3 regions of the Pseudomonas sp. MF08831 genome follow, and region 1 is predicted to be linked to each of the others. Evidence: predicted binding sites of a transcription regulator. Region 1 holds the regulator's gene; each other region holds the start of a gene.

Region 1 (10,341 bases):
GGCTCAACCACAGGCACCAGGTGCGCATCGCGGGCTTGTTCTTCGAGCACTGCCAACTGGAACTCATCCAGCGTGCTTTCGGCTTCTACCACCGGTTCAAGCACCAGAATCGGTTCCGGCAGTTGCTCCGCGGTCGCGTCCTGCAGCAAGGCATCCAGGTAGGATTCCAGCGCCAGTTGCGGCCGGGTCTTGAGTTCAACGGGACGGTTCATCACGCCACCTGCGCCACAAGCTGTTGCGACAGCAAATGCTTGAGCAACGCGCGGTACGCCAGCACGCCACGGCTTTTGCCATCGAACTGCGAAGGCGTCAGGCCCGCGCGGCTGGCGTCGCGCAGGCGCGTGTCGACCGGGATGTAGCCATTCCAGATGGTGTCCGGGTAGGCATCGCGCAAGACCCGCAAGGTGCCAAGGGACGCCTGGGTACGACGGTCGAACAACGTCGGCACGATGCTGAACGGCAGCGCCTGCTTGCGCGAACGGTTAATCATCGCCAGCGTGCTGACCATGCGCTCCAGGCCTTTGACCGCCAGGTGCTCGGTCTGCACCGGGATCACCAACTGCTGGCTGGCCGCCAAGGCGTTGACCATCAGCACGCCCAGCAACGGTGGGCTGTCGATGATCGCGTAGTCGAAGTCTTGCCACAGCTGCGCCAGGGTCTTGGCGATCACCAGGCCCAAACCGCTCTGCCCCGGCGACTGCCGCTCCAGGGTCGCCAGCGCAGTGCTGGACGGCAGCAGGGAAATGCTTTCGTTACTGGTGGGCAGCAGCAATTGCCCCGGCAAGTCGGCGGGTACGCTGCCTTTGTGCAGGAACAGGTCGTAGCAACTGTGTTCCAGCGCATCCGGGTCGTAGCCGAAATAGCTGGTCATCGAGCCATGCGGGTCGAGGTCGACCACGACCACACGCTTGCCCGCCTCGGCCAGCAAGCCGGCTAAGGCGATGGAGGTGGTGGTCTTGCCGACTCCACCCTTTTGATTGGCAACTGCCCAGACTCTCATTCGGTTGGTTCCTCCCGGCAGGCGATGGCGCGACCGAGACATTGCATAAGTTATTGAGCCGGTGACGGAGAATTGACGGCGCTCTGACGAACCGACGGCTTAACGGTTGGCGGTGCAGTTTGTGTGCCAGCCCGCTTCAGTGCCGCATCCGGTGTTGCATTGGCTGTGCCGGTGCCGGTCAGGCTGCGGCGGACATCCAGGTTGCGCGACACCACCAGCACCACACGGCGGTTGCGCGCGCGGCCTTCGGCAGTGGCGTTATTGGCCACCGGCTGGAATTCACCGTAGCCCACCGACGCCAGCCGGCCAGGGTTCACGCCCTGCATCGCGAGCATGCGCACGATGCTCGCGGCGCGCGCCGAGGACAGTTCCCAGTTGGTCGGGTACTGCGCGGTGGCAATCGGGAAATTGTCGGTAAAGCCTTCCACGTGGATCGGGTTTTCAAACGGTTTGAGGATCGCCGCCACCTTGTCGATGATGGTGAAGGCCTGGTCGCTCGGCATCGCATCGGCGCTGGCGAACAGCAGGCTGGAATTCAATTCGATTTCCACCCACAACTCGTTGCCGCGCACGGTCATCTGGTTGGATTTGATCAGGTCGCCAAACGCAGCGCTGATGTCGTCGGCAATGCTTTTGAGCGGGTCACTGGTGCCACCGATGCCGGCGGCGGTTTCGTCGCTGTCGTTGACCAGCGGCTTGGCCGGGGTCACGGTCTTGGGCCGCTCTTCACCAATGGGTATCGGCTTGAGGGCACGGTCGGCGTCGTTGAACACGCCAATCAGCGCCTGGGAAATGACTTTGTACTTGCCTTCGTTGATCGACGAGATGGAATACATCACCACGAAAAACGCGAACAGCAAGGTAATGAAGTCGGCGTAGGACACCAGCCAGCGTTCATGGTTGACGTGCTCTTCAGGCTCGCGGCGGCGACGGCTCACAAACTCCCTCCTACACAAAGCATGCCCATCAATCCATGAAGCCCTGAAGCTTCAATTCGATGGAGCGCGGGTTCTCACCCTCGGCAATCGACAAGATGCCTTCCAACAACATTTCGCGGTAACGCGACTGGCGCATGGCAATCGACTTGAGCTTGCTCGCCACCGGCAGCAACACCAGGTTGGCACTCGCCACGCCGTAGATGGTGGCGACAAACGCCACGGCAATGCCGCTGCCCAGCTGCGACGGGTCGGCCAGGTTGCCCATCACGTGGATCAAACCCATCACCGCACCGATGATGCCGATGGTCGGCGCGTAGCCGCCCATGCTTTCAAAGACTTTGGCGGCGTTGATGTCGCGGCTTTCCTGGGTGTAGAAATCCACCTCGAGGATGCTGCGGATCGCCTCCGGTTCGGCGCCGTCCACCAGCAATTGCAGGCCTTTGCGCGCGTAGCTGTCGGGCTCGGCATCGGCCACGCCTTCCAGGCCCAGCAGGCCTTCCTTGCGCGCGGTGAGGCTCCAGTTGACCACGCGGTCGATACCGCCTGGCAGGTCGACGCGTGGCGGGAAAATGATCCACACCAGAATCTGCATGGCGCGCTTGAACGAACTCAAGGGCGACTGCAGCAGCGCGGCGCCCACGGTGCCGCCGATCACGATCAGTGCCGCCGGGCCGTTGGCCAAGGCGCCAAGGTGGCCGCCTTCAAGGTAGTTGCCGCCGATAATCGCGACAAACGCCATGGTGATGCCAATCAGACTCAAGACATCCATCAGAGGCAGGCCTCCACCAGATGCTTGCCGATGTCGTCCAGGCTGTAGACAGCGTCGGCCAGGTCAGCCTTGACGATGGCCATGGGCATGCCATAAATCACGCAGCTGGCTTCGTCCTGGGCCCAAATGGCGCTGCCGCCCTGCTTGAGCAGGCGTGCGCCTTCACGGCCGTCGGCGCCCATGCCGGTGAGCACCACCGCCAGAACTTTGTCGCCGTAGGACTTGGCCGCCGAGCCGAAGGTGATGTCCACGCACGGCTTGTAGTTGAGGCGCTCGTCACCCGGCAGGATTTTGATCGCGCCACGGCCATCGACCATCATCTGCTTGCCACCCGGGGCCAGCAGCGCCAGGCCAGGACGCAGGATGTCGCCATCCTCGGCTTCCTTGACGCTGATGCGGCACAGCTTGTCCAGGCGCTCGGCGAACGCTTTGGTAAAGGCCGCGGGCATGTGCTGGATCAGCACGATCGGCGCAGGGAAGTTGGCCGGCAGTTGGGTCAATACCCGCTGCAAGGCCACCGGGCCGCCGGTAGAGGTGCCGATAGCGACAAGCTTGTAGGCTTTGCGCTTGGGCGCAGGCGAATGCGCGCTCGGTGCAGCGGCGCGCACCGGCGGCGCCGCAGGGCGTGCCACGGGCGCAGGGGCCGGGCGCGCAAATGACGACGTCGGCGCAGCAGGCGCTGCCACCGGGGCCGGCGCCGGCGCACTGAACAGGCTGCGACGGTTACTGCGCGAAATGCTGTGCACCTTCTCGCACAGCATCTGCTTGACCTTCTCGGGGTTGCGCGAGATGTCTTCGAAATTCTTCGGCAGGAAGTCCACGGCACCCGCGTCCAGCGCATCCAGGGTGACCCGGGCGCCTTCGTGCGTCAGCGAGGAGAACATCAACACCGGAGTCGGGCAGCGCTGCATGATGTGCCGAACAGCCGTGATGCCATCCATCATCGGCATCTCGTAGTCCATGGTGATCACGTCCGGCTTCAACGCAATGGCTTGATCAATCGCTTCTTTGCCGTTGGTGGCCGTGCCGACCACCTGAATCGTTGGATCGGCGGAAAGAATTTCCGAGACGCGGCGGCGGAAGAAACCCGAATCGTCCACCACCAGGACCTTGACTGCCATAAACACTCCGTTAGGCGGGGCGGGCATTACCGCCCTGCCCCACCAGAATCAAATACGCCGTGCGGCGTAACGCTTGAGCATGCTCGGAACATCGAGAATCAGCGCGATCCGACCGTCACCGGTGATGGTCGCACCCGACATGCCCGGGGTTCCCTGCAGCATTTTGCCCAAAGGCTTGATGACCACTTCTTCCTGGCCAACCAGTTGATCGACAACAAAGCCGATGCGCTGGGTGCCCACGGACAAGATCACCACATGGCCTTCGCGCTGCTCTTCATGCTTGGCCGAAGCCACCAGCCAGCGCTTGAGGTAGAACAGGGGCAATGCCTTGTCGCGCACGATCACCACTTCCTGGCCGTCCACCACGTTGGTGCGCGACAGGTCGAGGTGGAAGATCTCGTTGACGTTGACCAGCGGGAAGGCGAACGCCTGGTTGCCCAGCATCACCATCAGGGTTGGCATGATCGCCAGGGTCAACGGCACCTTGATGACGATCTTCGAGCCTTGGCCCTTGGTCGAGTAAATGTTGATCGAACCATTGAGCTGGCTGATCTTGGTCTTCACCACGTCCATGCCCACGCCACGGCCGGACACGTCGGAAATCTCGGTCTTGGTCGAGAAGCCCGGGGCGAAGATCAGGTTGTAGCACTCGGTGTCGGTCAGGCGGTCGGCGGCGTCCTTGTCCATCACGCCACGCTTGACCGCGATATTGCGCAGAATCGTCGGGTCCATGCCTTTGCCGTCATCGGTGATCGACAGCAGGATATGGTCGCCTTCTTGCTCGGCCGCCAGAATCACCTTGCCGTTGCGGGACTTGCCCGCGGCTTCGCGCTCTTCCGGCGTTTCGACGCCGTGGTCGACGGCGTTGCGCACCAAGTGGACCAGCGGGTCGGCCAGGGCCTCGACCAGGTTTTTGTCGAGGTCGGTTTCTTCACCCACCAGTTCCAGGTTGATTTCTTTCTTAAGCTGACGAGCCAGGTCGCGAACCAGGCGTGGGAAGCGGCCGAAGACTTTCTTGATCGGCTGCATCCGCGTTTTCATCACGGCGGTCTGCAAGTCAGCGGTGACCACGTCGAGGTTCGACACGGCCTTTTGCATGGCTTCATCGCCGCTGTTCAGGCCCAGGCGCACCAGACGGTTACGCACCAGCACCAGTTCGCCGACCATGTTCATGATGTCGTCCAGGCGTGCGGTATCAACCCGTACGGTGGTTTCGGCTTCACTGGCAGGCTTCTCGGCCACTGGCGCCGCGGCAGCCCGTGCAGGCGCCGGGGCGGCTGCGGGGGCCGGAGCGGGTTTGGCGGCGGCCGGTGCGGCGGCTTTGGCTGGGGCAGGTTTCGCGGCTACCGGGGTGGCAGTCGCCGCGGCGGCCGGGGCCACTTCGGTGAACTTGCCTTTGCCGTGCAATTCATCCAGCAAGGCTTCGAATTCGTGATCGGAGATCAGCCCGTCGCCAGCCGGTGCTGCCGTGGCAGCAGGTGCGGCGGCGGTGGCGGTGGCCGCGACTTCCGGCAAGGCTTCGGCCGCAAAGGTGCCCTTGCCATGCAGTTGGTCGAGCAACGCTTCGAATTCGTCGTCGGTAATGTCGGTGTTGGCAGACGCCGCTGGTGCCTGCGGCGCAGCGGCAGGTGCCACGGCGTCGGCGGCAAACTGGCCCTTGCCATGCAACTGGTCAAGCAGGGACTCGAACTCGGCGTCGGTAATGTCTTCGCTGGTCGGCGCCGCAGGCGCAATGGGCGCTTGCGGTGCTTCAGCTTCGGCCTTCACCGCACTGAGGGAGTTGAGCAACTGCTCGAACTCGCTGTCGGTCACATCCGGCTCAGCCTCGACAACCGGCTCAGGCGCCGCTGCCACAGGTGCCGCCGACGTGGCCGGTTCTGCCAGGCGTGCCAGGGCCGCCAGCAGTTCCGGCGTGGCCGCAGTGATCGGTGCACGTTCGCGCACTTCGCTGAACATGCCGTTGACCGCATCCAGCGCTTCGAGAATCACGTCCATCAGTTCCGAGTCGACGTGCCGCTCACCCTTGCGCAGGATGTCGAACACGTTCTCGGCGATGTGACAGCACTCCACCAGCTCATGGAGCTGGAGGAAGCCGGCGCCCCCTTTTACAGTGTGAAAACCGCGAAAAATTGCATTGAGCAGGTTCGCATCATCCGGTCGGCTTTCCAGCTCGACCAGTTGCTCGGACAGTTGCTCTAAAATTTCGCCGGCCTCTACAAGGAAATCCTGAAGGATTTCTTCATCGGCGCCGAAGCTCATGTGGGTGCTCCTTAGAAGCCTAAACTGGATAACAGGTCATCTACGTCATCCTGACCTGACATAACGTCTTCACGTTTATCGGCATGAATCTGCGGACCTTCACCCTTGGCGAGATGTTTTTGTGGATCTTTTTCCGAGAGGATCGCTTCGCGGTCATGTTCGATGCCGGCAAAACGGTCTACCTGGCCGGCCATGAGCACCAGTTTGAGCAGGTTGCTTTCCACTTCGGTGACCAATTGGGTCACGCGCTTGATCACCTGACCGGTGAGGTCCTGGTAATCCTGGGCCAGCAGAATGTCATTGAGGTTGCTGGAAACCGTGCGGTTTTCCTGCTCGCTGCGTGACAGAAAAGCGTCAACCCGACGCGCCAACTCACGAAACTCTTCAGCCCCCACTTCACGACGCATGAAGCGGCCCCAGTCAACGCTGAGCGCCTGAGCTTCGGTGGCCATGCCATTGACCAGCGGCGTGGCGTTTTCCACCAGGTCCATGGTGCGGTTGGCCGCCGCCTCAGTCAGCCTGACCACATAGGACAGGCGTTCGGTGGCATCGGTGATTTGCGAAATTTCTTCGGCCTGGGGCATGTGCGGGTCAATCTGAAAATTGACGATCGCACTGTGCAGCTCGCGTGTGAGCTTGCCCACTTCCTGGTACAGGCCGCGGTCACGGGTCTGGTTAAGCTCATGGATTAACTGCACCGCGTCGCCGAACTGGCCTTTTTCAAGGCTTTCGACCAACTGGTGAGCATGCTTTTTCAGGGTCGACTCAAAGTCGCCCTGTGACGTTTCTTTATGCTCCATAGCTCCCCCGTGGCAGCATCAATGACCGATGCGTTCGAAGATTTTTTCGATCTTCTCTTTCAAGGCCAGTGCAGTGAATGGCTTGACCACGTAGCCGTTTACCCCGGCTTGGGCGGCTTCGATGATCTGTTCACGCTTGGCTTCGGCGGTCACCATCAACACAGGCAGGCTGCGCAGTTTTTCATCGGCGCGCACGTGACGCAGCAAGTCGATACCGGTCATGCCCGGCATGTTCCAGTCGGTTACCAGAAAGTCGATGCTCCCGCTGTTGAGGATCGGAATCGCCGTAATGCCGTCATCCGCCTCGACCGTGTTGGTGAACCCAAGGTCACGCAACAGGTTTTTTATGATCCGCCGCATCGTTGAGAAGTCATCAACGATGAGGATTTTCATGTTCTTGTCCAATTCGACCTCCAAGCAGTCTTAAACGCGCCCAGCACCTGGACGCGCCATTTCAATCAACAGGCGTTACACAAAAAGGACTGCCCAGGGCACCACGGTACGAACCCGCGAAGGCATGAAGCCTTCGCGGTAGCGTCTGCAGTGTCCCCACACTGCCTGTCAGCGCGCGCGCCACTCTCCCAATCGCCCCCGCAAGCGGGCTGCGCACTGGCTGTGCAACTGGCTGACACGCGATTCGCTGACCCCCAGGACCTCACCGATTTCCTTGAGGTTCAGCTCTTCGTCGTAGTACAGCGCCAACACCAGTCGCTCACGCTCCGGCAAATTGGCAATCGCTTCCGCCAGCGCACCCTGGAAACGTTCGTCCTCCAGGTCGCGTGACGGTTCGAGATGAGCACTCGCGCCGTCCTCGTGCAGCCCTTCGTGTTCGCCGTCCTGCAACAGGTCGTCGAAACTGAACAGGCGGCTGCCCAAGGTATCGTTCAAAATCCCGTAGTAATCGTCGAGACTCAATTGGAGTTCGGCCGCAACTTCATGATCTTTAGCGTCACGACCGGTTTTTGCTTCAATTGCGCGAATTGCGTCACTGACCATGCGCGTATTGCGGTGTACCGAACGCGGCGCCCAATCCCCTTTACGCACTTCATCGAGCATCGCGCCACGGATACGGATACCCGCATACGTCTCGAAACTCGCGCCTTTGCTCGCGTCGTATTTGGTCGACACTTCGAGCAGACCGATCATGCCGGCCTGGATCAGGTCTTCGACCTGCACGCTGGCCGGCAGGCGTGCCAGCAAGTGATAGGCAATGCGCTTGACCAGGGGCGCATAGCGCTCGATCAATTCGCCCTGGCTGTCACGTGCCGACTTTTTGTAAAGGTTGTAGCCGCTGGATGTCATAGCACCGGTCCTGCGCTCGTCTGATGCACCAATCGCTCGACGAAAAACTCCAGATGCCCCCGAGGGTTGGCGGGCAACGGCCAAGTATCGACCTTCTGGGCAATAGCCTTGAACGCCAGTGCGCACTTCGAACGAGGGAACGCTTCGTAGACCGCACGCTGCTTTTGCACAGCCTTGCGTACACACTCGTCATAGGGAACTGCGCCTACATATTGTAAGGCGACATCCAAGAAGCGATCCGTGACCTTGGTCAACTTGGCGAACAGGTTGCGCCCTTCCTGCGGGCTTTGGGCCATGTTGGCCAGCACGCGGAAGCGGTTCATGCCGTAGTCACGGTTAAGCAGTTTGATCAGGGCATAGGCGTCGGTGATCGAGGTGGGTTCGTCGCAGACCACCAGCAGCACTTCCTGGGCGGCGCGCACGAAGCTGACCACGGACTCGCCGATGCCGGCGGCGGTGTCGATCACCAGCACGTCGAGGTTATCGCCGATATCGCTGAACGCCTGGATCAGGCCGGCGTGCTGCGCCGGGCTCAGGTGCACCATGCTCTGGGTGCCCGAGGCGGCCGGCACGATGCGAATGCCACCGGGGCCTTGCAGCAGCACATCGCGCAGCTCGCAGCGGCCCTCGATCACATCGGCAAGGGTGTGTTTGGGTGTCAGCCCCAGCAGAACGTCGACGTTCGCCAGGCCCAGGTCAGCATCCAGCAGCATGACGCGACGGCCAAGCTCTGCCAGGGCCAGGGACAAATTCACTGACACGTTAGTTTTCCCGACGCCACCTTTGCCGCCGGTCACCGCGATCACCTGTACGGGATGCATGCTGCCCATTTTATTTCTTTACCTTGTCTTGCTTAGACGCAGGCTACATGGCTTGGCCGCGTGAATCGCTTGCAGACCATCGATGTAGATACATTTCATGGTGTTCATCCTGGCCTTAACCGACCCGTTTGGCGGGGTTGTGGTAAAGGTCGGCGAACATATCGGCCATCGCTTCCTCGCTAGGCTCTTCTTGCATTTGCACGCTGACAGCACGGCTGACCAACTGATGACGGCGCGGCAGATGGAGATCATCCGGGATCCGCGGCCCGTCGGTCAGGTAGGCGACCGGTAATTCATGACTGATGGCCAGGCTCAGCACTTCACCCAGGCTCGCGGTTTCATCGAGCTTGGTGAGGATGCAACCGGCCAGGCCGCAACGCTTGTAGCTGTGATATGCAGCGGTAAGAACCTGTTTCTGGCTGGTGGTTGCAAGCACCAGGTAATTTTTTGACTTGATGCCGCGCCCGGCCAGGCTTTCGAGCTGCATGCGCAGCGCCGGGTCACTGGCTTGCAGGCCGGCGGTGTCGATCAGCACCACGCGCTTGCGCAGCAGCGGGTCGAGGGCATTGGCCAGCGACTGGCCCGGGTCAACGTGGGTCACCGTCACGTTGAGGATGCGGCCCAGGGTCTTGAGCTGCTCCTGGGCGCCAATGCGGTAGCTGTCCATGCTCACCAGCGCGATATTCTGCGCGCCGTACTTGAGCACATAACGCGCTGCCAGTTTCGCCAGGGTGGTGGTCTTGCCCATGCCGGCCGGGCCGACCATGGCAATCACACCGCCCTCTTCCAGGGGTTCGATTTCCGGGGTGACGATCATGCGTGCCAAGTGCGCCAGCAACATGCGCCAGGCCTGGCGTGGTTCTTCAACTTCGGCGGTCAGCGCCAGCAGGTCGCGGGACAACGGGCCAGACAGACCGATGCGTTGCAGGCGACGCCACAGGTTGGCTTGTTGCGGCTTGCTGCCTTGCAACTGGTTCCACGCCAGCGAGCCCAGCTGCACTTCGAGCAGCTCACGCAGGCCGTTGAGTTCAAAGCGCATCGAGTCGAACACGCGCTGGTCGACTGCGGCAGCCGGGGCCGGCGCTGCAGGACGTGGCGGTTCTTTGAAGGTCGGTTCAACCAGCGGCTCGGCAGCGGTCAGCGGCAGGCCGGCGAACAACTGGCGGTTGGTGCTGGCATCGCTGTCGCCGCGCATGCTCAATTCAGCCTGGGCCGAGACAATCCGCGAGGCCGTCTTGCGCAGCTCGTCTTCGAGCTCCATGTTCGGCACACGCGGCGCCAGCGCCGAGGGGGTGTAATCCAGGGCAGCCGTCAGCTCGACACCGCCGGCA
Region 2 (10,341 bases), on a different contig from region 1:
ACCAGTTGCGAGGCGATGAACACCCCGAGCCCCATGCCAAGGATCCCCCAGACCACCGTCATGATGGCGAACTGGCGGACTACCTTATAGTTATAAGCAGTCGGACTGATTGCTGTGCTCATTCTAAGGTTCCACGGTTTAGGTTTTTTTATAGTTGAAATCGGCCGCAAGTATGGACAAACCGAGGGGCCATTGCAACGCAATGGCTGACCTGTATCAATGCGTTCCGGGCCAGATTCTGCGCCCTTTCCATGTTTGGCGTAAGGACAAAATCAGAAATCGAAAGCTGATCGAGTGGACAGGAATTTTTTCAGGTCGCAACGGCAGTCGCCTGATACGCCAAAACCGGTCACTGTTGGGCAAGCGTAGACCCGAATGGCAGCAGGGGAAAGTTGGGGCGGGGAGGGGTGCGACACTTGGTCGCTTAGAGACACAGGGCTGCCGCCCCGGGTTGGGGCGGCAGTCTGCGGTTACTCGGCTGGGCTTTCTGGCGTTGCGCCATCAGCGTTATGGGACAAGCTGTACACATAGGCCGCAAGCAGGTGCACTTTGTCATTGCCTTGCAGCACGTCCTGCGCGGGCATCTGGCCTTGGCGGCCGTGGCGGATGGTCTGCTGCAGCTGCGCCAGGCTGGTGCCGTAAATGAAACCGGCAGGCTCGGTCAGGTTCGGCGCGCCCATGGCTTCCACGCCGTGGCCTTGCGGACCGTGGCAGGCGACACAGGTGGTGCTGAACGCCGCTTGCCCGGCGGCGAGGTCGGCGGTGCTGTTGGCCGGCAAGGGCAGCCCGGCCAGGTCGTGGCGCACATAGGCGGCGACGTTCTTCACACCGTCTTCGCCCAGCACTTCACCCCAGGCCGGCATCGCCGCGTGGCGACCATTCATGATCGTCGCTTTGATCGCCTCCGCCGAGCCGCCCCAGCGCCAGAGGTTGTCCGCCAGGTTGGGGAAGCCATACGCGCCCTTGGCGTCCGAGCCGTGGCACACCGCGCAGTTGGAAGCGAACAGGCGGCCGCCCATTTTCAGTGCCTGTGGGTCCTTGGCGACTTCTTCCACCGGCATGGCCGCGAATTTGGCGAAGATCGGCCCGAACCTGGCGTCGGCCTTGGCCATTTCCTTGTCCCATTCCTTGGTCTGGGTCCAGCCGCCTTCATAGCCCGGCAGCACGCCTTTCCAGTTACCCAGGCCTGGGTAGAGGATCAGGTAACCGACCGCAAACACCAGGGTGCCGGCGAACAGCATGAACCACCACTGCGGCAGCGGGTTGTCGTATTCCTCGATGCCGTCGAAGGCGTGGCCCATGGTCTGGTCGACGCTGCCCTTGGTTTCGCCCTTGCGGGTGCCGATCAATAGCCAGGTCAGGCCGATCAGGCTGCCGAGGGTCAATACGCAGATCCATGTACTCCAGAAGGTCGTCATGGGCGAGTGCTCCTTGTTGCAGGCTCTTCTTGAGCGTCGGATGGAGTAGGTTCATCGGCAAATGGCAGCAGGCGGGCCTGCTCGAATTCCGCGTTGCGCCGGTTGTTGAACACCCACAGCGACAGGCCGATAAAAGCGATGGCGACCACCAGCGTGCCAAGGCCGCGGATGGTGCCCGCGTCAAATTCAAATCCCATGGCTCACCTCTTGCTCTTGATGGCAGTGCCGAGCACTTGCAGGTACGCAACCAGCGCGTCCATCTCGGTCTTGCCCTTGAGGCTGGCAACGGCGCCACTGATGTCGTCGTCGGTGTAGGGCACGCCGAGGGTGCGCATCACTTTCAACTTGGTTTCGGTGTGGCTGCTGTCGACCGGTGCCGTGACCAGCCATGGGTAGGCCGGCATTTTTGACTCCGGCACCACGTTGCGCGGGTTGTACAGGTGCGCGCGGTGCCAGTCGTCCGAGTAGCGCGCGCCGACGCGGGCCAGGTCTGGCCCGGTGCGCTTGGAGCCCCACAGGAACGGGTGGTCCCACACGCTTTCGCCTGCCACCGAGTAGTGGCCGTAGCGTTCGGTTTCGGCACGGAACGGGCGGATCATCTGCGAGTGGCACTGCACGCAGCCTTCGCGGATGTAGATGTCGCGGCCTTCCAGTTGCAGCGCGGTGTAGGGCTTCATGCCTTCGACCGGCTTGTTGGTCACGTCCTGGAAGAACAGCGGGACGATCTGGGTCAGGCCGCCGATGCTCACGGCCAGCACCATCAGCAGCATCAGCAGGCCGACGTTCTTTTCAATCGTTTCGTGTTTCATCACGGACTCCTCAGGCCATTTGCGCGGCGGTGGCGGGTTCGGCGGCTTGCAGCGATGGCGCCGAGCGCACGGTGCGCCACGTGTTGTAAGCCATCAGGAACATGCCGCTGAGGAACACTGCACCGCCCACCAGTCGCACGATGTAGCCAGGGTGGCTGGCCACCAGGGTTTCGACGAAGGAGTAGGTCAAGGTGCCGTCTTCGTTGACCGCACGCCACATCAGGCCCTGGGCGATGCCGTTGACCCACATCGAGGCGATGTAGAGCACGGTGCCGATGGTGGCCAGCCAGAAGTGCGCGTTGATCAGGCCGAGGCTGTACATCTGCTCGCGGCCAAACACTTTGGGGATCATGTGGTACAGCGCGCCGATGGAAATCATCGCCACCCAGCCCAGCGCGCCGGCGTGTACGTGGCCGATGGTCCAGTCGGTGTAGTGGGAGAGGGCGTTGACCGTCTTGATGGCCATCATCGGCCCTTCGAAGGTCGACATGCCGTAGAACGCCAGCGACACCACCAAAAAGCGCAGGATCGGGTCGCTGCGCAACTTATGCCAGGCGCCCGACAGCGTCATCATGCCGTTGATCATGCCGCCCCAGCTCGGGGCCAGCAGTACCAGCGACATCACCATGCCCAGTGACTGCGCCCAATCCGGCAACGCGGTGTAGTGCAAGTGGTGCGGGCCGGCCCAGATGTACAGGGTGATCAGCGCCCAGAAGTGCACGATGGACAGGCGATAGGAATACACCGGACGTTCGGCTTGCTTAGGCACGAAGTAATACATCATCCCGAGGAAACCGGCGGTGAGGAAAAAGCCTACCGCGTTGTGCCCATACCACCACTGCACCATGGCATCCGTCGCACCGCCGTAGAGGGAGTAGGACTTGGTCAGGCTGACCGGGATTTCCAGGTTGTTGACGATGTGCAGAATGGCCACGGTGATGATGAACGCACCGAAGAACCAGTTGCCGACATAGATGTGCTTTGTGTTGCGCTTCATGATCGTGCCGAAGAACACGATGGCGTAGGCCACCCAGACGATGGTGATCAGAATGTCGATCGGCCATTCCAGCTCGGCGTATTCCTTGGAGCTGGTGTAGCCCAGCGGCAAGCTGATCGCGGCCAATAGAATGACGAGCTGCCAGCCCCAGAAGCAGAACGCGGCGATTTTCGGCGCGAACAGCTGTGTCTGGCAGGTGCGCTGCACCGAGTAAAACGAGCTGGCGAACAGCGCGCAGCCGCCGAAGGCAAAGATCACCGCGTTGGTGTGCAGCGGGCGCAAGCGGCCGAAGCTGGTCCAGGGCAAATCGAAGTTGAGTGCAGGCCAAACCAATTGGGCAGCGAGAAAAACCCCGAGCCCCATGCCGACGATGCCCCACACCACCGTCATAATGGTGAATTGGCGGACCACCTTGTAGTTATAGGCGGTACTTAAAGTAGTGTTCATGGTTCCCCATCCACGGTTCAACCCAAGCCAATGCGGCACTTGGGCTGGAGTTATAGGCAGACTAAAAAGCGAGGCAAGCATGGGCAAAGAGCACAAGGCCAGTATTGACGGGGATCAATGGGCGCAGTGTGTGCGCGAGCGCGGCTGGTTGTGGGATGCGGCGACGGGTTCCAGCGCGCGTGCGCCTGTGACGCTGATCCTGGCCCACGGTGCCGGTGCGCCCATGGACTCGGGGTTTATGAACGACATGGCTGCACGCCTTGCCGGGCATGGCGTGAACGTATTGCGCTTTGGATTCCCCTACATGGCCCAGCGCCGCCTGGACGGCGGCAAACGTCCGCCGAATCCGGCGCCGAAACTATTGCAAGCCTGGCGCGAGGTGTATGCCGAGGTGCGACGCCATGTTGCTGGCCCACTGGCCGTTGGCGGCAAGTCCATGGGCGGGCGAATGGCCAGTTTGCTGGCGGATGAATTGGGTGCAGACGGGTTGGTGTGCCTGGGTTATCCGTTTTACGCGGTGGGCAAACCCGAGAAACCACGCACTGAGCATCTGGCCGGTCTGAAGACGCCGACGTTGATTGTGCAGGGTGAGCGCGATGCGCTGGGCAATCGGGCGGCGGTGGAGGGGTATGCGTTGTCGCCGAGCATCGAAGTGATGTGGCTGGTGGCGGGGGATCATGATTTGAAGCCGTTGAAGGCTTCGGGGTTTAGTCATGAGCAGCATTTGGAGGCTGCGGCGCTGAAGGTCTCCGAGTTTCTCGCCGGCCTTTAGGGCCTCATCGCCGGCAAGCCAGCTCCCACATTTGAATGTATTCACAAATAGAAATATGTGAACCCCATCCAATGTGGGAGCGGGCTTGCCCGCGATAGCGGTTTACCGGTTAAAACGCTCCACCAGCGAATACTGGGTATTTGCGGTATGCGTCAGCTCTTCACTCAACTGCGCCGAGTTCATCGCTTGCTCCGAGGTCTGATCCGCCAACAGCGCAATCGTGCTGATATTGCGGCTGATCTCTTCGGCCACGGCGCTTTGCTCTTCAGTGGCGGCGGCAATCTGCGTGGTCATGTCGGTGATGTTGGCCACCGCTTCACTGATGCCCACCAGCGCCTGATCCGCCTCCATCACGCGCGCCACACCTTCTTCGGCCTGGCGATGCCCGGCGTCCATGGTTTGCACGGCGGCAGCGGCGGTCTGCTGCAGTTTGGCGATCAGGGCATGGATCTGCCCGGTGGACTCGGCGGTACGCTGCGCCAGTTGACGGACTTCGTCAGCCACCACTGCAAAGCCACGGCCCATTTCGCCGGCACGGGCGGCTTCGATGGCGGCGTTCAATGCCAGCAGGTTGGTCTGGTCGGCGATGCCTTTGATCACGTCCACCACGCCGCCGATTTCATCACTGTCCTTGGCCAGCTGGGTGACGGTTACACCGGTTTCACCCACGGCGACCGACAGGCGCTGGATCGCTTCACGGGTTTCCCCGGCGATGTCGCGACCGCGACCGGTCAGGCGATTGGCTTCCTGGGTAGCGTCCGCCGTGCGCTGCACGTGGCTGGCCACTTCCTGGGTTGTCGCTGCCATCTGGTTGACGGCGGTGGCGACCTGCTCGGTTTCCACGCGCTGGCGTTCCAGGCCGCTGGAGCTGTTGTGCGCCAGGGTGTTGGACTGCGCTGCCTGATCGTTGAGGTGCTCGGCCGTATCCTGCAAGCGAGTAAGGCACGTCTTCAGACGCGCCTCCTGGCTGAGAATCGACATCTCCAGCCGCGCTTGTGCGCCACGGCTGTCGGTGTACATCTGCGCGATCAGCGGGTCGGACGTAGTCTGCTCCGCCAGGCGCAGCAGACGCTTGAGGCCGCGTTGCTGCCAGCTCAGGCCCAGCAGGCCCAGTGGCACCGACAGCCCCGCCGCCAGGGCAAAGCCCCAGTGGGAGTTGAGCGACGCACCGATCATGAAGCTGAGCTGGCTGACCAGAATAAAAGGCAGCCAGTCTTGCAGCACCGGCAGCCATTTGTCGCGCTGAGGCACGGCCGACTTGCCCTGGTTGATGCGTTGGTAGAGCGCTTCGGCCCGGCGAATCTGCTCGGCGGTGGGCTTGATGCGCACCGATTCGTAGCCGATCACCTGGTTGCCATCGAAAACCGGCGTTACATAGGCGTTAACCCAGTAATGATCGCCGGTCTTGCAGCGGTTCTTGACGATGCCCATCCATGGCAAGCCTTGTTTGAGCGTGGACCACATGTGCGCGAACACGGCCGACGGCACATCCGGGTGACGCACCAGGTTGTGCGGGGCACGGATCAACTCGTCACGGGTGAACCCACTGATTTCGACAAAGGCGTCGTTGCAGTAGGTGATCACACCTTTGGCGTCTGTGGTGGAGATCAACCGTTGCTGAGCGGGGAAGGTACGTTCGCGCTGGGTAACGGGTTGGTTATTACGCATGATTGTTCAATCCGCAAGGCTTTGATGGGGTATCGGCACGTTTCGGTAATTATTGAGGGAATTTTCTGAGCTGCGGTGGAGTCAGAGTCGCACACTGAAAAACGACAGCATCTGCGAAAGGTCTGTACCAGGGTGGGCTAAAGGTTTCGACGCCGGTTGAGCGGGTGAATAAGCGTGTCGGGAAGAAAAGTGACACGTTTCAGGCAGAAAGCGTTTTTATGGAGAAGAAAAATAGCTTTAGCTGTCGGATTAATCCGTGTTGTCCTAGACATAAATGACAATATAATTAAGAATATTAAGGCTAATTTGTACGAAAAATACTCTATTTCCCCCAAAGCGCCTCTGCGATCTGACCTTATATAGCTGAAAGTCTCTACGCTACTTTGTTTTCGAATTTGTCGCGCCGAGGGGGCGAGAGCGGCAGTCGACATGAAGTTGCAGTACGTAAAGGAGCTACAAAAAGTGACATTTGTTCCAGTTATTATTTGCGGCGGTGCGGGCAGCCGCCTGTGGCCTGTCTCTCGTTCAGCGCATCCTAAGCCATTCATCGAATTGCCGGATGGCGGAAATCTGATTCGCAAAACCTACGGGCGTGCCTTGGCGCTGGACGCAGTCAGCGAAGTGCTGACGATCACCAATCGTGATCTCTATTTCAAAACGCTCGATGAATACGGCGCACAAGCACCTCAATTCACGAACCTCAGTTTTGTTCTTGAGCCCTTTGGGCGTAATACTGCAGCGGCCGTTGCGCTGGCTGCTCAAGAAGTTGCGCGCACTCACGGGGCAGATGCCATCATGCTGGTGCTGCCAGCTGACCACCTGATCGGAAATCAAGCGGCGTTTGCCGATGCGGTTTCTACCGCCTCCGCGTTGGCCAAAGATGGCTGGCTGGTGACGTTTGGCGTAAAGCCGGAGTTTCCGGAAACCGGTTACGGATATATCCAGAAAGACAACGACAGCCCCCTCGGCAAAGGCTTCAAGGTCAAGCGCTTCGTCGAGAAGCCAGACCTGGAAACTGCCCAAGGCTATCTGGCGTCAGGTGAGTACTTCTGGAACTCCGGCATGTTCTGTTTCCGCGCCGGTACCCTGATTGAAGAAATGGCCCTCTGCGCACCGGATGTATCCAGTGCCGTAGACCTGTGCCTGGCAGGTTCCGGCACGATGACTGGCACCAGCCATCGCAGCCTGCACCTGGAGCCCGAGAGCTTTGCCAAGGTTCCGGATATTTCCATCGACTTCGCACTGATGGAACGCTCAAGCAAGGTAGCAACGGTGCCTTGTGATATCGGCTGGAGTGATATCGGCTCTTGGAACGCCATGAGCGAGCTGTCGCCAGCTAATGAGCAAGGTAACCGTGTTGAGGGTGAAGTCATTTTTCACGGCTCCTCCAATAACTACGTGCGTAGCCCGCGTCGTCTGGCAGCGTTGGTAGGGGTTGAGGATCTGATCATCGTCGATACGCCGGATGCACTGCTGGTCGCACACAAAGACCACGCACAAGACATCAAAGCGATCACGGCGCAGTTGAAGCAGAACGGGCATTGCTCGCACCTCGATCACACCACGGTCCGCCGTCCTTGGGGCGCTTACACGACACTGGAAGAAGACCAGCGCTTCAAGATCAAGCGCATTGTGGTCAAGCCCCAAGCATCGCTGTCACTCCAGATGCACCATCACCGGAGCGAACATTGGATTGTGGTGAGCGGCATGGCGCGCGTTGTTAACAACGATCGCGAATTTTTGCTCAACACAAATGAATCAACGTTCATCCCGGCAGGTCATACCCATCGCCTGGAGAACCCAGGTGTTATCGATCTGGTGTTGATCGAGGTGCAGAGCGGCGATTATCTAGGTGAAGACGATATCGTCCGGTTTGAGGATATCTACGGCCGGGTTGCTGGCTGATCAGGCGCCCGAAGAGATATGGCTAGTGGCTCGTGTTTTGCACTCTTAATGCTTGAAGCATGAGGGTTTGGAGCCGGTGGTAGGTGTTGCAGTAGGTCAGGCGTACGCCTGACCTTTTTTTCAGGAGTCAGCGATGTTGGGGTTGTTTAGAAGCCTTTGGGAGTACCGCGGCTTCGTCTGGTCGTCCATTCGTAATGAGTTCGTTGCCCGTTTTGCCCGAAGTCGTTTGGGCGGGCTGTGGATGATTATTAACCCGCTGGCGCAGGTTGCGATTTATGCGCTGGTGCTGTCCAACGTGCTGGCGGCGAAGTTGCCGGGTATTGATAATAAATATGCCTATGCGCTTTATCTGATGGCCGGCGTTCTGGCCTGGAGCCTGTTCTCTGAAATCATCGGTCGTTGCTTGACGCTATTCATCGATCAGGGAAACCTGATGAAGAAAATGCGATTTCCGCGCATCACTTTGCCGGTGATTACGGTGGGTTCCTGCTTGCTCAACTACGGGCTGCTCTTCGTGGCATTGTTGTTGGTTTTTGCGCTCCTCGGTCAGTCACTGAGCGTGCAAATTCTGTGGGTCATACCGCTGACGGTCGTCGTCACTGCCTTAGCGGTGGGTATTGGCCTGGTGCTTGGTATATTGAATGTATTTGTACGCGACACCGGCCAAGTTGTGCCTATTGTCCTGCAGGCCTGGTTCTGGTTTACCCCGATCGTTTACCCGGACAACATTATTCCCGACGATTTCAAAGGCTTGATGGACTACAACCCCATGTACCCCGTTGTCACTGCTTACCATGACGCGCTGGTACACGCGCGGATGCCGAACCTCGATGGGCTGATAGTTCCTACGGTTATTGCGATCTTGTTGATGTTGTTAGGCTTAATGATGTTCAGGCGTGCTGCGCCAGAAATGGTGGATGTGCTATGAGCCTTTTAAGTGTCAGCAACCTGGGCAAGGCTTACCGCGTTTATGCCTCAGAGTTTCAACGCATCGGTCGTTGGTTTGGCTTGCCAATAAAACCCAGTGAAGAGCACTGGGTAATGCGGGGGGTGAATTTTACAATACGCCCTGGCGAGTCTATTGGCATTGTGGGCCAGAATGGTGCGGGTAAATCCACGTTGCTCAAAATGATCACCGGTACACTGCAACCCACAGAGGGCAGTGTGCAGATCAATGGGCGTATCGCTGCCATTTTAGAATTAGGCATGGGGTTCACTCCGGAACTGAGTGGGCGCCAGAACGTATATCACTCAGCAGGCTTGATGGGGTTCAGCGCATTCGAGATCGAGGAGGCGATGCCAGATATCGAGGCCTTCGCCGAAATCGGTGAGTACTTTGATGAGCCGGTGAGAACCTATTCCAGCGGCATGCAAATGCGTGTTGCTTTCGCAGTAGCGACAGCGTTCAAACCCGATCTCCTCATCGTCGACGAAGCCCTTTCTGTCGGCGACAGTTACTTTCAAGCCAAGTGTTTTAAGCGCATCAAGCAATATCGCGATGAGGGCATGACCCTGATTCTGGTCTCGCACAGTGCTGATGACATTGTTCGGCATTGTGAACGAGCTATCTTGTTGAAGAATGGCCACGTCGAGCTTGACGGCCCTTCTCGGGAGGTCACTAACCGTTACCTGGATGAGCTGTTTGGCAAGAAAAAAGGCGCAGGGCACCAAGCCGATGTCGCCAGCCCAGGCCTCGTTCATGAAGACTTCTTGAACACCAGCGATGTGTTTGCCAGCCGTGGTGGGTACAACCCATCTGAATACCGATGGGGACATGGCGGTGCTTCGATTCTGGATTATTTGCTGATCGTTGACGGTGAGCGTTTTCCGTCACGTATCGAAAGCAACTCCAATGGTGATTTTTATTTCAAGGTCAAGTTTGATGCGGATTTTGAAAGTGTCGTGCCCGGGTTTTTGATCAAGACGCTGGACGGCATCTTTTTGTACGGGACTAACTCCTTTGTGTCGAGCCGGGGTCAGGCGGTCATTTCAGTGAAAGCCGGTGATATCAGGATGTTTAAGTTTTCTCTCCCGCTCAATTTGAATGCCGGAGACTTTCTCGTGTCGTTTGGTGTGTCGTCCGGTGACCCGCTGGCAGGCGACCTAATACCGTTGGATCGGCGTTATGATTCGGTTATGTTGAAAATCAGCAGGGCTGTTCAGTTTTGGGGGATTTCTGATATGGGCGCAACGTTTAATGTTGAGTATCAGGATGCGTTAGGCGTTGAGGTTGTTGTAAATGATTGAACAATTGGTAGCCGATTTACCTGAAGTTTATCAGCCGATCTTTGGCCATTCAGACCTTTCTGATCATGTGTCACGGCC
Region 3 (10,341 bases), on a different contig from region 1:
TCAAATCGCAGGCAAAAAAAAGCCAGCACATGGCTGGCTTCGGCTTTCAACTGCAGATCAATTGGCTTCTGCGGCCGCCTCGACGTCGTGCGCAATAAGCGAGACGAGAGCATTTTGCTGGCGGTGGGAGAGCTGACGAAAACGCTGCAGCAGTTCGCGTTCGTGCAGTGACAGCTCGGGGCTGTCCAGGCGCATGCTCAACTCTTCGCCCAGCGCACCTTCCTGAATAAGGCTCTGTTCCAGGCGCGCGATGATTTCGGAGTTCATGCTGCGGTGATGATTGCGAGCCACCTCGGCAATGCGTTCCCGCATTCCGTCTGGCAGACGTACGACGAACTTGTCAGCCGTACGGCTGGAATAAATTGCCTGTTTCAATGGGCGCATATATTTAACCGGTTAGTTCAGGGGAGCGGTTTTTGGAATTGGCCGCAAGATGAGTGTTAAGACAAGGCTCACGACCAAAGTTCAACCCGAATTACAAAGAGGCCGCATCATGCCTCAGATTTGACAGTTCCTTGGCGTCAATTCTGTGACAAATATTGAACTGCCTAAAGGCTTTATGCCAGCACTCATTTGCATTTTTGCGGACTGGTTTGAAAACTTTTCAATGAGTAATTCCGCAAAGGAACTTCTCGCAAGTCCAGGCCGCGACGGGGTTTGAGGCCGCACATCCTATAGCAATATGGCCTTTTGCCCTCGTGTTTAAGACTAGTGGCAATTTGCCGATTTACTAGCACGAGGCGACATAAGGTAGGGGGATAAGCAGGAGGGAAGGATCAGCGCAAGACGGGGTCGAATTTGATTCTGCGGCCCACGATGAGCGTCAGCAGCAGCAGGCTTGCACATACACCGGCAGCAACAAAAGCAATGGTTTGCGCATCTTGAGCATCGGCGCCAAGGCCTGCGATGCCGGTTGCAACGGTCAGGCACAAAAACAGCCAGGCAGATTTAGTCATTCACGATCCCTCAGAAAACCCAGTGTTCAGATGCTGGCGCGGCCTGACTGCCCTGGGTCAGGTGGACCGGCGATTGTGCATTGGGCGTCATCACCGCCAATTGTGGGCGTTGTTGCAAGTGGTGCGGCACCGCCTGGCTGATATGTGCAGGATCATTGCTGCCAGTCGATTGAAAATGGAAGGTCACCAGTGCAGCGAGGGCTACGGTGTTGAGGGCTAACAGAAGGGCACTGTTCATGGTCATGTTCTCCGCTTAACGCCGTGGCCGATTAGGTTTTGTAGGAGAAGTATTGCAGGTCTCGTGCCAAACTATTATTTCAATAAAATCAGTGCCTTAAGTCTACTTTAATGGCCCGTAAGGTTGCAATTTGCAATGCTGGCATTTTGGGGGAGTGCATTTTGCACGACGGAGACGGATCCCCCGGTTTTACGGGCTCAGACGGCGCTCTGCAGAACAAGGACAGGCCTACGCGCAAAAAGCCAACGGACGACATGACAAAACCTACCTCGGCCGTTAACATGCACGCCGTCCGTCGCCGCGCCCCTGGTCCGGTGGCTGTCATTTGTCCCAGTAGCTCAATTGGATAGAGCATCCCCCTCCTAAGGGGAAGGTTGGCCGTTCGAACCGGCCCTGGGACACCAGATTCAGCACCTGTGAAAAAGCCCCGCCCAGAGCGCTCTGGCGGGGCTTTTTTGTGCGCGCTTGGTGAACACCGGTCGAACCTTGCCGCCGTTGAGGGTTCACAGCAGGTGCGCGGTGTATTTATCGCAAACTGTGTACCTTGCACACGGCCAGGCAGCGTCTGAGCCATATGCAAAATATTCCCCGGATACAGCCGATATCGCCTGTCCGGACCCGGCAACCCCGGACTATCATGCCGATAGCCCTGACTCTCACTGCAAGGAGCCGCTCGGAACGCCGATGCGCCAGATCTGGAAATCTTTTCGAGCCCTTTATTTCGCCTCCTTGATGATGTTGATCGGGTCCGGCCTGCTCAGCACCTACCTTGCCTTGCGCCTGGCAGCCGACCACGTCGACAGCCTGTGGGTGGGTGCGCTGATGGCGGCTAACTACTTTGGCCTGGTGCTGGGCGGCAAGATCGGGCACCGCCTGATCGCTCGCGTCGGGCACATTCGCGCCTATGCCACCTGCGCCGGGATTGTCGGGGCGGCCGTTTTGGGCCATGGCCTGATCAACTGGCTGCCCGCCTGGATCGTACTGCGGATGATCGTGGGCCTGGGGATGATGTGCCAGTACATGGTCATCGAGAGCTGGCTCAATGAGCAGGCGGACGCCAAGCAGCGTGGCGTGGTGTTCAGCGGTTATATGATTGCCTCCTACCTTGGGCTGGTGCTGGGTCAACTGATCCTGGTGATGCACCCGGAACTCGGCCTCGAGCTGCTGATGTTGGTCGCGCTGTGCTTCGCCCTGTGCCTGGTGCCGGTCGCCATGACCCGGCGCATTCACCCGGCGCCTTTGCATCCTGCGCCAATGGAGCCGCGCTTCTTTATAAAGCGCGTGCCTCAGTCACTTAGTACCGTGCTGGGCGCGGGGCTGATCGTCGGTTCGTTCTATGGTCTGGCGCCGCTCTATGCTTCGCAGCAAGGCCTGACTACCGAGCAAGTGGGTCTGTTCATGGGTAGCTGCATTTTCGCCGGGCTGGTGGTGCAGTGGCCTTTGGGCTGGCTGTCGGACCGTTATGACCGCGCCTTGCTGATTCGGTGTTTTGCCTTGTGCCTGGCAGTGGCGGCGTTGCCGCTGGCGCTGCTGACCAAGGTGCCTCTGGAAGTGCTGTTCGTGGCCGGGTTCTTGTGTTCCCTGGTGCAGTTCTGCCTTTATCCGTTGGCGGTGGCGTTCTCCAATGACCACGTCGAGGGCGATCGGCGGGTGTCGTTGACCGCGATGTTGCTGGTCACCTACGGCATCGGCGCCAGTGTCGGACCGTTGCTGGCGGGCGTGGTCATGAAGCTCTTCGGCAGCCATATGTTGTATGCGTTTTTCAGCCTGTGTGCGTTGATTCTGGTGTGGCGTATCCGGCCGAAGGCGGTGACCAACCTGCACCAAGTGGACGATGCGCCGCTGCACCACGTGGCGATGCCTGACAGCATGTCCAGCTCGCCGCTGGTGGCATGCCTGGATCCCCGGGTAGATGAGGCGGTGGTGCAGGAGCAAATGCAGACTACCGTGCCCGATCCTGAACCTGACGCTGATCCACAGCCGACCGCAGACGAGCCAGCCTTCGAAGGCCCGCCGGAACCTCTGGGGCCGGAGGAACACCCTCACGATTTGAGCAGGGCGCGCCCCTGAATGCAAAAACGGGCAGATCCCATCAGGATCTGCCCGTTTTTTTGCCCCGATCGTTAACGCTTAGAGATCGTCGTCCTTGTCAAAGCGTCGCGCCTCGCGCTGCAGCTGATACACAAACCGCTCCACCTGGCGCTGCACCAGCCCGCTCATGTTGTGAAAGCGCACACCGGCGAAGGTGGTGTTGATCTTGTCTTCGAAGTGCAGGTAACGCAGCTCGACAGAGGTGGTCATGCTGCCAAAGGGCAGGGCGGCAATAAAACGGTCATAGACCTGGCCCAGTTGCAGGCGCTCGGAAATGTCGCCTTCAAAGCGCAATTTGCAGCCGGTGGCGGAAATGTCCAGGAGCTTGCCGCTGATCGGCGCCTTGAGCTTCTCGCCGCCCAGTTCGATGCTGACCAGTTGTGCCAGCTTCAACGCCGCGCGAAAGGCATTGCGGCGTTGGTGGTAGACCACCTCGTCGGGCATGCTGCCGGTGTAGATGCGGTGGCCGTCTTTTTCACTGATGGTCAGTGTGCCGTTGCTTTCCCAGGCGACGCGTACGCCATCGTGGAAGCCTTCGATGCGGAAAGGTTCGCCCTTCTCGAGGTAGCGTTCACCGTCACGCGGAATCATTTCGTCCAGGATCAGCGTCTTGCTGTCCCGGTCAACGTCCACCAGGTAGCTCTGAAAGCGCTGGCTGCGTTCATGGAATGTAATGATCAGTGGATCATGGCTTTCTTGCAGCATCCGCAATGTGCTGGCGATTTCCAGAGGCGTGGCGAGCACCTTGGGTGGCTGCGGAGCATCTTCCGCATTAAGGGCGTTGAACACGGTTCTTCCATCTCCAGACAAAATACGACTACACGCAAGAACCGGCATTTTGCCAGCATGTAGCGCGCCTTGGATAGGGCGCGCTGTAAACCACTGTCAGGCTTGGCTGCGGGTGCTTGGCTTCACCAGGCGCGAGGTGGAACCCTGGGCGTTGTACAGCGCCGGGGGTTCTCCGCCGTGAAGTATGCGCAACTGGTTGGCAGTCGTCGCTTGCTGCAGCTGGATCGACTGACCGTTGAGCAGGTTGGCTTCCTGGCACTGGGCAAGCAATTGATTAAGTGCGGTGCTCTGCGCCAGCAACTGATCGCCCACCGAAGAGTGGCTGGCCAGTTGTGCGAGGCCGTCGTGATCAGCCGGGAGGCCCAGGCTGACAAGAATTTCGCTGCGCTTTTTGCCATGCTGTTCAAGCAGCACAATCAGCGACTGCTTGCGCGCCAGGATTTCTTCCAGCAAGCGCATGTCCCGGCCGTACAGGGCCAGGGATTCTTCCTTTAGCAGCTCGAGCAGATGTTGCGTCGGCGCCAGATCATCAATGATCAGTTGAAGCAAATGTTCGTCGTGGTGCATGGCTGGCCTTGGGTTTTAAGCGTCCAAAAGCCCTGCGCAGGCCTTCGCCTAGCGCTCGGCTTCGAAGTTGAGCAGCTTGCTGGCTACACGGTTGCTGTCGACTTTATAGCTGCCATCGGCGATGGCCTGTTTCAACTCGGCCACACGGGCTTTATTGACAACCGGCTGGTCGCGCAGCGAGTCAGTGACCTTTTGCAACTGTTGAGCCTCATTGCTCAGGTGAACCGATTCCCCGCTCTGGCTGGCGCCGGCCTGTTCGGTCTTGGCGGGCGCTGGCTGGGCCTTGGCTTCTACGCTGTCCTTGGCACCGCTGGTGCGCGTATTGCCGGGCAATGCCGGGGTGTTATTCAAACGACTGAAATCGATGACCATGATAAAAAAACCTCTGGGTATTTGGACGCTTGCCATGTTTTCGGCCATACCCGGACAAACTTTAGGCTCGATTGACAATAAACCTGTACAGGTCGACATCCAACGCACAGTGTAGGAAAAGCTGGCGCTTGATACCAGTGATCTATAAAGCGACCTCGACTTGGCCTGGCGCCATCACCTGTGCCTTGATCACGCGATTGGAATTGAGGTTTTTGACCCGAATCTGTTCGCTCATGCCGCCATTGGACAGCGCCTCGCCCGGCATCTTTACCGTCAGCCCGCCGCTGCTGGCGGAAATCACCACCTGGTCGCCCTTGCGAATCACCTCAGCCTGTTCCAGATGCACCAGCGTAATCACTTGGTCGGTGACCATTGGTCGGGTAAGTTTTTGCCCGACGGCCTGGTCCACCGAGGTGAGATAACCCTGATTGATCGAGCTGATATCCCGTTCACGCAGCGCAACGTCTTCAAACCCGATGATGCCCGTCCGTTTGAGCGGACGTGTGACAACCACTACATCACGAAACAGTTTGACCTGCGCCGGGACGAACACGGTCCAGGGCGAGGCACCGTCGCAGCGCACTTTGACCGTCACGCGGCCGATGGGCTGGGCGGGGCTTTCCAGCGTGGCTGTCAATTCCTTGTCGCACATGGGCATGCGCAGGCGCGGGTCCAGCGGGTTCACCTGAATTTCATAACGCCCCGGCGCCTGCGTGGTCGTCAGATAATCTTCTACAGTGAATTCAAGAAAGCCTTGAGTGACGCCGATAAGGAGATCAGGCAAGGTGACATTATCTGCACGGGCCGTGGTGCCTGCGCCCAAGGCAAGCAATGCCAGCCAGACGCAGACAACTCTGCGGTAGCGTGGGATGCGTCGGGAAACTGTCGTTTTAAGGTTCATAAATCAATAAATAGCAAAGCTCGTGCCGTTTAGTGTTGGGTACGCGTCGTACCCCTAAGGTTTTTGCGTAGGAGTCTGGGCATGGCAGGAGTAATGGATTCAGTAAACCAGCGCACACAGCTGGTAGGGCAGAATCGCCTGGAGTTGTTGCTTTTTCGCCTGGACGGCAAGCAGCTGTACGGCATCAACGTGTTTAAAGTGCGGGAAGTGTTGCAGTGTCCCAAGCTGACGATCATGCCCAAGTCCAGTCCGGTGGTGTGTGGCGTGGCCAACATTCGTGGTGCGACCATCCCCATTCTTGACCTGGCCTTGGCCACCGGCTCTGCGGGGCTGCAGGACCGCCAGAATCCGTTCGTGATCATTACCGAATACAACACCAAGACCCAGGGTTTCCTGGTGCGCTCGGTGGAACGCATCGTCAACATGAACTGGGAGGAAATCCACCCGCCGCCCAAGGGCACGGGGCGCGATCACTACCTGACGGCGGTGACTCGGGTCGATAACCAGTTGGTGGAAATCATCGACGTGGAGAAGATCCTCGCAGAAGTGGCACCGACATCCGAATCGATTTCGGTGGGCGTCGTCGACGCCGAAACGGCGCACAAGGCAATCTCGCTGCGCGTGCTGACCGTGGACGATTCCTCGGTCGCGCGCAAACAGGTGAGCCGTTGCCTGCAAACCGTCGGCGTGGAAGTGGTGGCCCTCAACGACGGTCGCCAGGCCCTGGATTACCTGCGCAAGCTGGTGGACGAAGGCAAGAAGCCGGAAGAAGAATTTTTGATGATGATCTCCGACATCGAGATGCCGGAAATGGATGGCTACACGCTCACGGCCGAGATACGCAACGATCCACGCATGCAAAAACTGCATATCATCCTGCATACTTCGTTGTCGGGCGTATTCAATCAGGCGATGGTCAAGAAGGTCGGTGCCGATGACTTTCTGGCCAAATTCCGTCCTGATGACCTGGCATCCCGGGTAGTCGACCGGATCAAGGCAGCAGATCACGGCTAAGGGGAGTTCCCCTGGCGGTCACACGATTTAAGAGGCGGTATCATTGTCTACGGGTAATTTGGATTTCGAACAGTTCCGGATCTTCCTGGAAAAAGCCTGTGGCATATTGCTCGGTGAAAACAAGCAGTACCTGGTATCCAGCCGTCTCAACAAACTGATGGAGCAGCAGGGCATCAAGTCCCTGGGCGAGTTGGTCCAGCGTATTCAGGGCCAGCCGCGCAGTGGGCTCAAGGAAATGGTGGTGGATGCCATGACCACCAACGAAACCCTGTGGTTTCGTGACACCTACCCCTTCGAAGTGCTCAAGAACAAAGTGCTGCCGGAGGCCATCAAGGCCAGTCCGGGCCAGCGCTTGCGTATCTGGTCGGCCGCTTGCTCCTCGGGGCAGGAGCCGTACTCGATCTCGATGTCCATCGACGAGTTCGAGCGCACTAACATGGGCCAGTTGAAGGCCGGGGCGCAGATTGTCGCCACTGACTTGTCCGGCACCATGCTCACCAATTGCAAGACCGGTGAGTACGACAGCCTGGCCTTGGGCCGTGGTTTGTCTCAGGAGCGCCTGCAACGTTACTTCGACCCCAAAGGGGCGGGACGCTGGGCGGTCAAGGCACCGATCAAGAGCCGGGTAGAGTTTCGTTCGTTCAACCTGCTCGACAGCTACGCCAGCCTGGGCAAGTTCGACATGGTGTTCTGCCGCAACGTGCTGATCTATTTCTCGGCCGAAGTGAAGAAAGACATCCTGTTGCGCATCCACGGCACGCTCAAGCGTGGTGGGTACCTGTTCCTCGGTGCGTCCGAGGCGCTCAATGGGTTGCCGGACCATTACCAGATGGTGCAGTGCAGTCCCGGTATCATTTACCAGGCCAAGTGATCGGCCCATGAGCATAAAAAAACGGGAGGCCCCCAAAGGCCTCCCGTTTTTTAATGCGCGCGATTCGGCAGGCTTCATCTCGATGACTGCCTGAGCGCTGGCGTCGGCGACCGTCACCAGGTGTTCAGCCGCAAAGCGCTTCGCCGAATCCTGTTCGAACCCAGGCGACGCAATGATCAGTGTTCAGGCCGCTGTATTGAAGGGCTGCCTGCTGAGCCTGGCGTTCAATCAGCCGTGGCACTACCGGCAGTCTGCATAAAAGCGGCAACCGGTATTGCCGCTTTACTGGCGCCACGCGGAAGGCCGTTGCCGCTTTTCTGGCATTGCCACCGGCAAACTCCCCGCAAACCCTTGAATTACGGGTCCCGATGGAATTGGCATGCGCCTTGCTATAACCCTGTTACGAAAAGCAGGTCAGCCTAAAGGTTTCCGCCATGAGCATCAGCTTCGATAAAGCGCTCGGTATCCACGAACAAGCCCTGGGCTTCCGCGCCCAGCGTGCCGAAGTCCTGGCCAACAACATTGCCAACGCCGACACCCCGAACTACAAGGCTCGGGACCTGGACTTCTCTGCCGTGCTCGCCGCACAGCAGGACAAGACCAAGAACGGCACCTTCGCCTTGAACATGACCAACAGCCGTCATATCGAAGCGCAAGGCTTGAGCAATGGTGACGAGTCGTTGCTGTATCGCACGCCGATGCAGCCATCGATCGACCAGAACACCGTCGACGCCCAGCTGGAGCAATCGGCCTACGCCGAAAACTCGGTGAACTTCCAGGCCAGCTTCACCCTGCTCAACAGCAAATTCAAAGGGCTGATGTCAGCCCTGCGTGGAGAGTAAGCCATGTCCTTAGCCAGTGTTTTCAATATTGCCGGCAGTGGCATGAGCGCGCAGACCACGCGCCTGAACACCGTCGCCAGTAACATCGCCAACGCCGAGACCGTGTCTTCGAGCATTGACCAGACCTACCGTGCCCGTCACCCGGTGTTCGCCACCATGTTTCAGGACGGCCAGAGTGGCCAAAGCGGTAGCGGCGACTCGCTGTTCCAGAACCAGGATGCCGCAGGCCAGGGCGTGCAGGTGCTTGGCGTGGTCGAAGACCAAAGCAATCTGGAAGCCCGCTACGAACCCAACCATCCCGCCGCGAACGAAAAGGGTTACGTGTACTACCCCAACGTCAACGTGGTCGAGGAAATGGCCGACATGATTTCCGCCAGCCGCTCGTTCCAAACCAACGCGGAAATGATGAACACCGCCAAAACCATGATGCAGAAGGTCCTGACCCTGGGTCAGTGATAAGGGGCGCCAAATAATGGCCATTGTTGATACCACTTCTACGACACCCAACACGCCGGTTCAGGACCTTTTCAACTCCAAGGTCAAGACCGCGACAGACAACAGCGGCCTCGCTTCGGCGGCCAGCGCGGCCACCGGTAACCAGGCGCTGGGTAAAGATGCATTCCTGCAGCTGCTGGTCACCCAGCTGAAAAACCAGAACCCGCTGTCGCCACAGGACAACGGCGCGTTTGTGGCCCAGCTGGCTCAGTTCAGCAGCCTGGAAGGCATCAACACCCTGAACGACTCGGTAAATGCGATCTCCAGCAACTTCAGTTCCTCGCAAGCGCTGCAGGCATCGTCGCTGGTCGGGCGTTCGATCATCACCCAGACCGATAAGGCCATGGTTGACACCAGCAAGAGCATGACCGGCTCGGTGGCGGTGACCGCGGCGACGGGCAACGTCTCCGTGAAGATCACCGACAAAGACGGCAACGTGGTCCGCACCCTCGACATGGGCGCCCAAAGCGCCGGTGATTCCAGCTTTATCTGGGATGGCAAGGACGACAAAGGCGAGGTCGCCCCCGCCGGGACTTATACCTTCGCGGCCAGCACCAAAAATGATACGGGCGACTCGGTTGCCTTGTTGACCTCGCTGCCGGCAACAGTGACCAGCGTGACGTTGAGCAAGACCGGCGGCGAAATGCTGCTCAACCTTGCCGGCGGCATGGGCAGCGTCAAGCTGTCGCAAATTCAGACTATCGGTACATAGAGCCGGCTAAATACGGCAGAAGGAGAGAAACATGTCTTTTAACATCGGCCTTAGCGGCCTCTATGCGGCCAACAAACAGCTGGACGTGACCGGCAACAACATCGCCAACGTCGCGACCACGGGCTTCAAATCGTCCCGTGCCGAGTTCTCGGACATCTACGCCGCGTCCAAGCTGGGCACCGGCCAGAACAGTGTCGGCAGTGGTGTGAACCTGGCGGCCGTTTCCCAGCAGTTCACCCAGGGCGACGTCAACAATACCGGCGGTCTGCTGGACATGGCGATCCAGGGCGGCGGCTTCTTCGTTCAGAAGGGCAGTGACGGCTCGCTGGAATACACCCGCAGCGGTGCCTTCCGTTCGGATAAAGACGGCTACGTCACCAACAACACCGGCACCTCGCGCCTGCAAGGCTACGCGGCGGACGCCGACGGCAATATCATCAAGGGCGCGCTGACCGACCTGCAATTGAACCTGTCGAACCTGCCGCCCAAGGCT

The links. Region 1 encodes FliA, which starts transcription of late flagellar genes. Its sites were predicted from a motif close to CTAAAGTTTNNNNNNNNNNNGCCGNTAA; they were not measured.
Region 2: a site for FliA is predicted at 6,141-6,168, ahead of AC19YS_RS03345 (methyl-accepting chemotaxis protein). Genes of this name have one in related genera too.
Region 3: a site for FliA is predicted at 5,051-5,078, ahead of flgM (flagellar biosynthesis anti-sigma factor FlgM). Genes of this name have one in related genera too.

The regions. Positions count from the first base shown of each region.
Region 1 is NZ_JCBCUX010000016.1:129,107-139,447, reverse strand. Features, by position in the region: gene AC19YS_RS27140 (CheW domain-containing protein) at 1-212, opposite strand, end outside; gene AC19YS_RS27135 (ParA family protein) at 212-1,000, opposite strand; gene motD (flagellar motor protein MotD) at 1,051-1,938, opposite strand; gene AC19YS_RS27125 (flagellar motor protein) at 1,967-2,707, opposite strand; gene AC19YS_RS27120 (protein-glutamate methylesterase/protein-glutamine glutaminase) at 2,707-3,828, opposite strand; gene AC19YS_RS27115 (chemotaxis protein CheA) at 3,877-6,087, opposite strand; gene AC19YS_RS27110 (protein phosphatase CheZ) at 6,099-6,887, opposite strand; gene AC19YS_RS27105 (chemotaxis response regulator CheY) at 6,906-7,280, opposite strand; gene fliA (RNA polymerase sigma factor FliA) at 7,449-8,189, opposite strand; gene fleN (flagellar synthesis regulator FleN) at 8,186-9,019, opposite strand; gene flhF (flagellar biosynthesis GTPase FlhF) at 9,126-10,341, opposite strand, start outside.
Region 2 is NZ_JCBCUX010000001.1:705,942-716,282, forward strand. Features, by position in the region: gene ccoN (cytochrome-c oxidase, cbb3-type subunit I) at 1-122, opposite strand, end outside; gene ccoP (cytochrome-c oxidase, cbb3-type subunit III) at 471-1,418, opposite strand; gene AC19YS_RS03325 (cbb3-type cytochrome oxidase subunit 3) at 1,415-1,615, opposite strand; gene ccoO (cytochrome-c oxidase, cbb3-type subunit II) at 1,619-2,227, opposite strand; gene ccoN (cytochrome-c oxidase, cbb3-type subunit I) at 2,238-3,671, opposite strand; gene AC19YS_RS03340 (alpha/beta family hydrolase) at 3,751-4,443, shown strand; gene AC19YS_RS03345 (methyl-accepting chemotaxis protein) at 4,546-6,111, opposite strand; gene AC19YS_RS03350 (mannose-1-phosphate guanylyltransferase/mannose-6-phosphate isomerase) at 6,574-8,016, shown strand; gene AC19YS_RS03355 (ABC transporter permease) at 8,150-8,944, shown strand; gene AC19YS_RS03360 (ABC transporter ATP-binding protein) at 8,941-10,263, shown strand; gene AC19YS_RS03365 (class I SAM-dependent methyltransferase) at 10,256-10,341, shown strand, end outside.
Region 3 is NZ_JCBCUX010000001.1:500,650-510,990, forward strand. Features, by position in the region: gene AC19YS_RS02360 (Arc family DNA-binding protein) at 58-384, opposite strand; gene AC19YS_RS02365 (PA3371 family protein) at 777-956, opposite strand; gene AC19YS_RS02370 (hypothetical protein) at 967-1,194, opposite strand; tRNA gene AC19YS_RS02375 (tRNA-Arg) at 1,522-1,598, shown strand; gene AC19YS_RS02380 (MFS transporter) at 1,879-3,264, shown strand; gene AC19YS_RS02385 (flagellar brake protein) at 3,325-4,074, opposite strand; gene AC19YS_RS02390 (flagella synthesis protein FlgN) at 4,171-4,641, opposite strand; gene flgM (flagellar biosynthesis anti-sigma factor FlgM) at 4,690-5,013, opposite strand; gene flgA (flagellar basal body P-ring formation chaperone FlgA) at 5,156-5,914, opposite strand; gene AC19YS_RS02405 (chemotaxis protein CheV) at 5,996-6,928, shown strand; gene cheR (protein-glutamate O-methyltransferase CheR) at 6,972-7,799, shown strand; gene flgB (flagellar basal body rod protein FlgB) at 8,234-8,641, shown strand; gene flgC (flagellar basal body rod protein FlgC) at 8,645-9,097, shown strand; gene flgD (flagellar hook assembly protein FlgD) at 9,114-9,848, shown strand; gene flgE (flagellar hook protein FlgE) at 9,880-10,341, shown strand, end outside.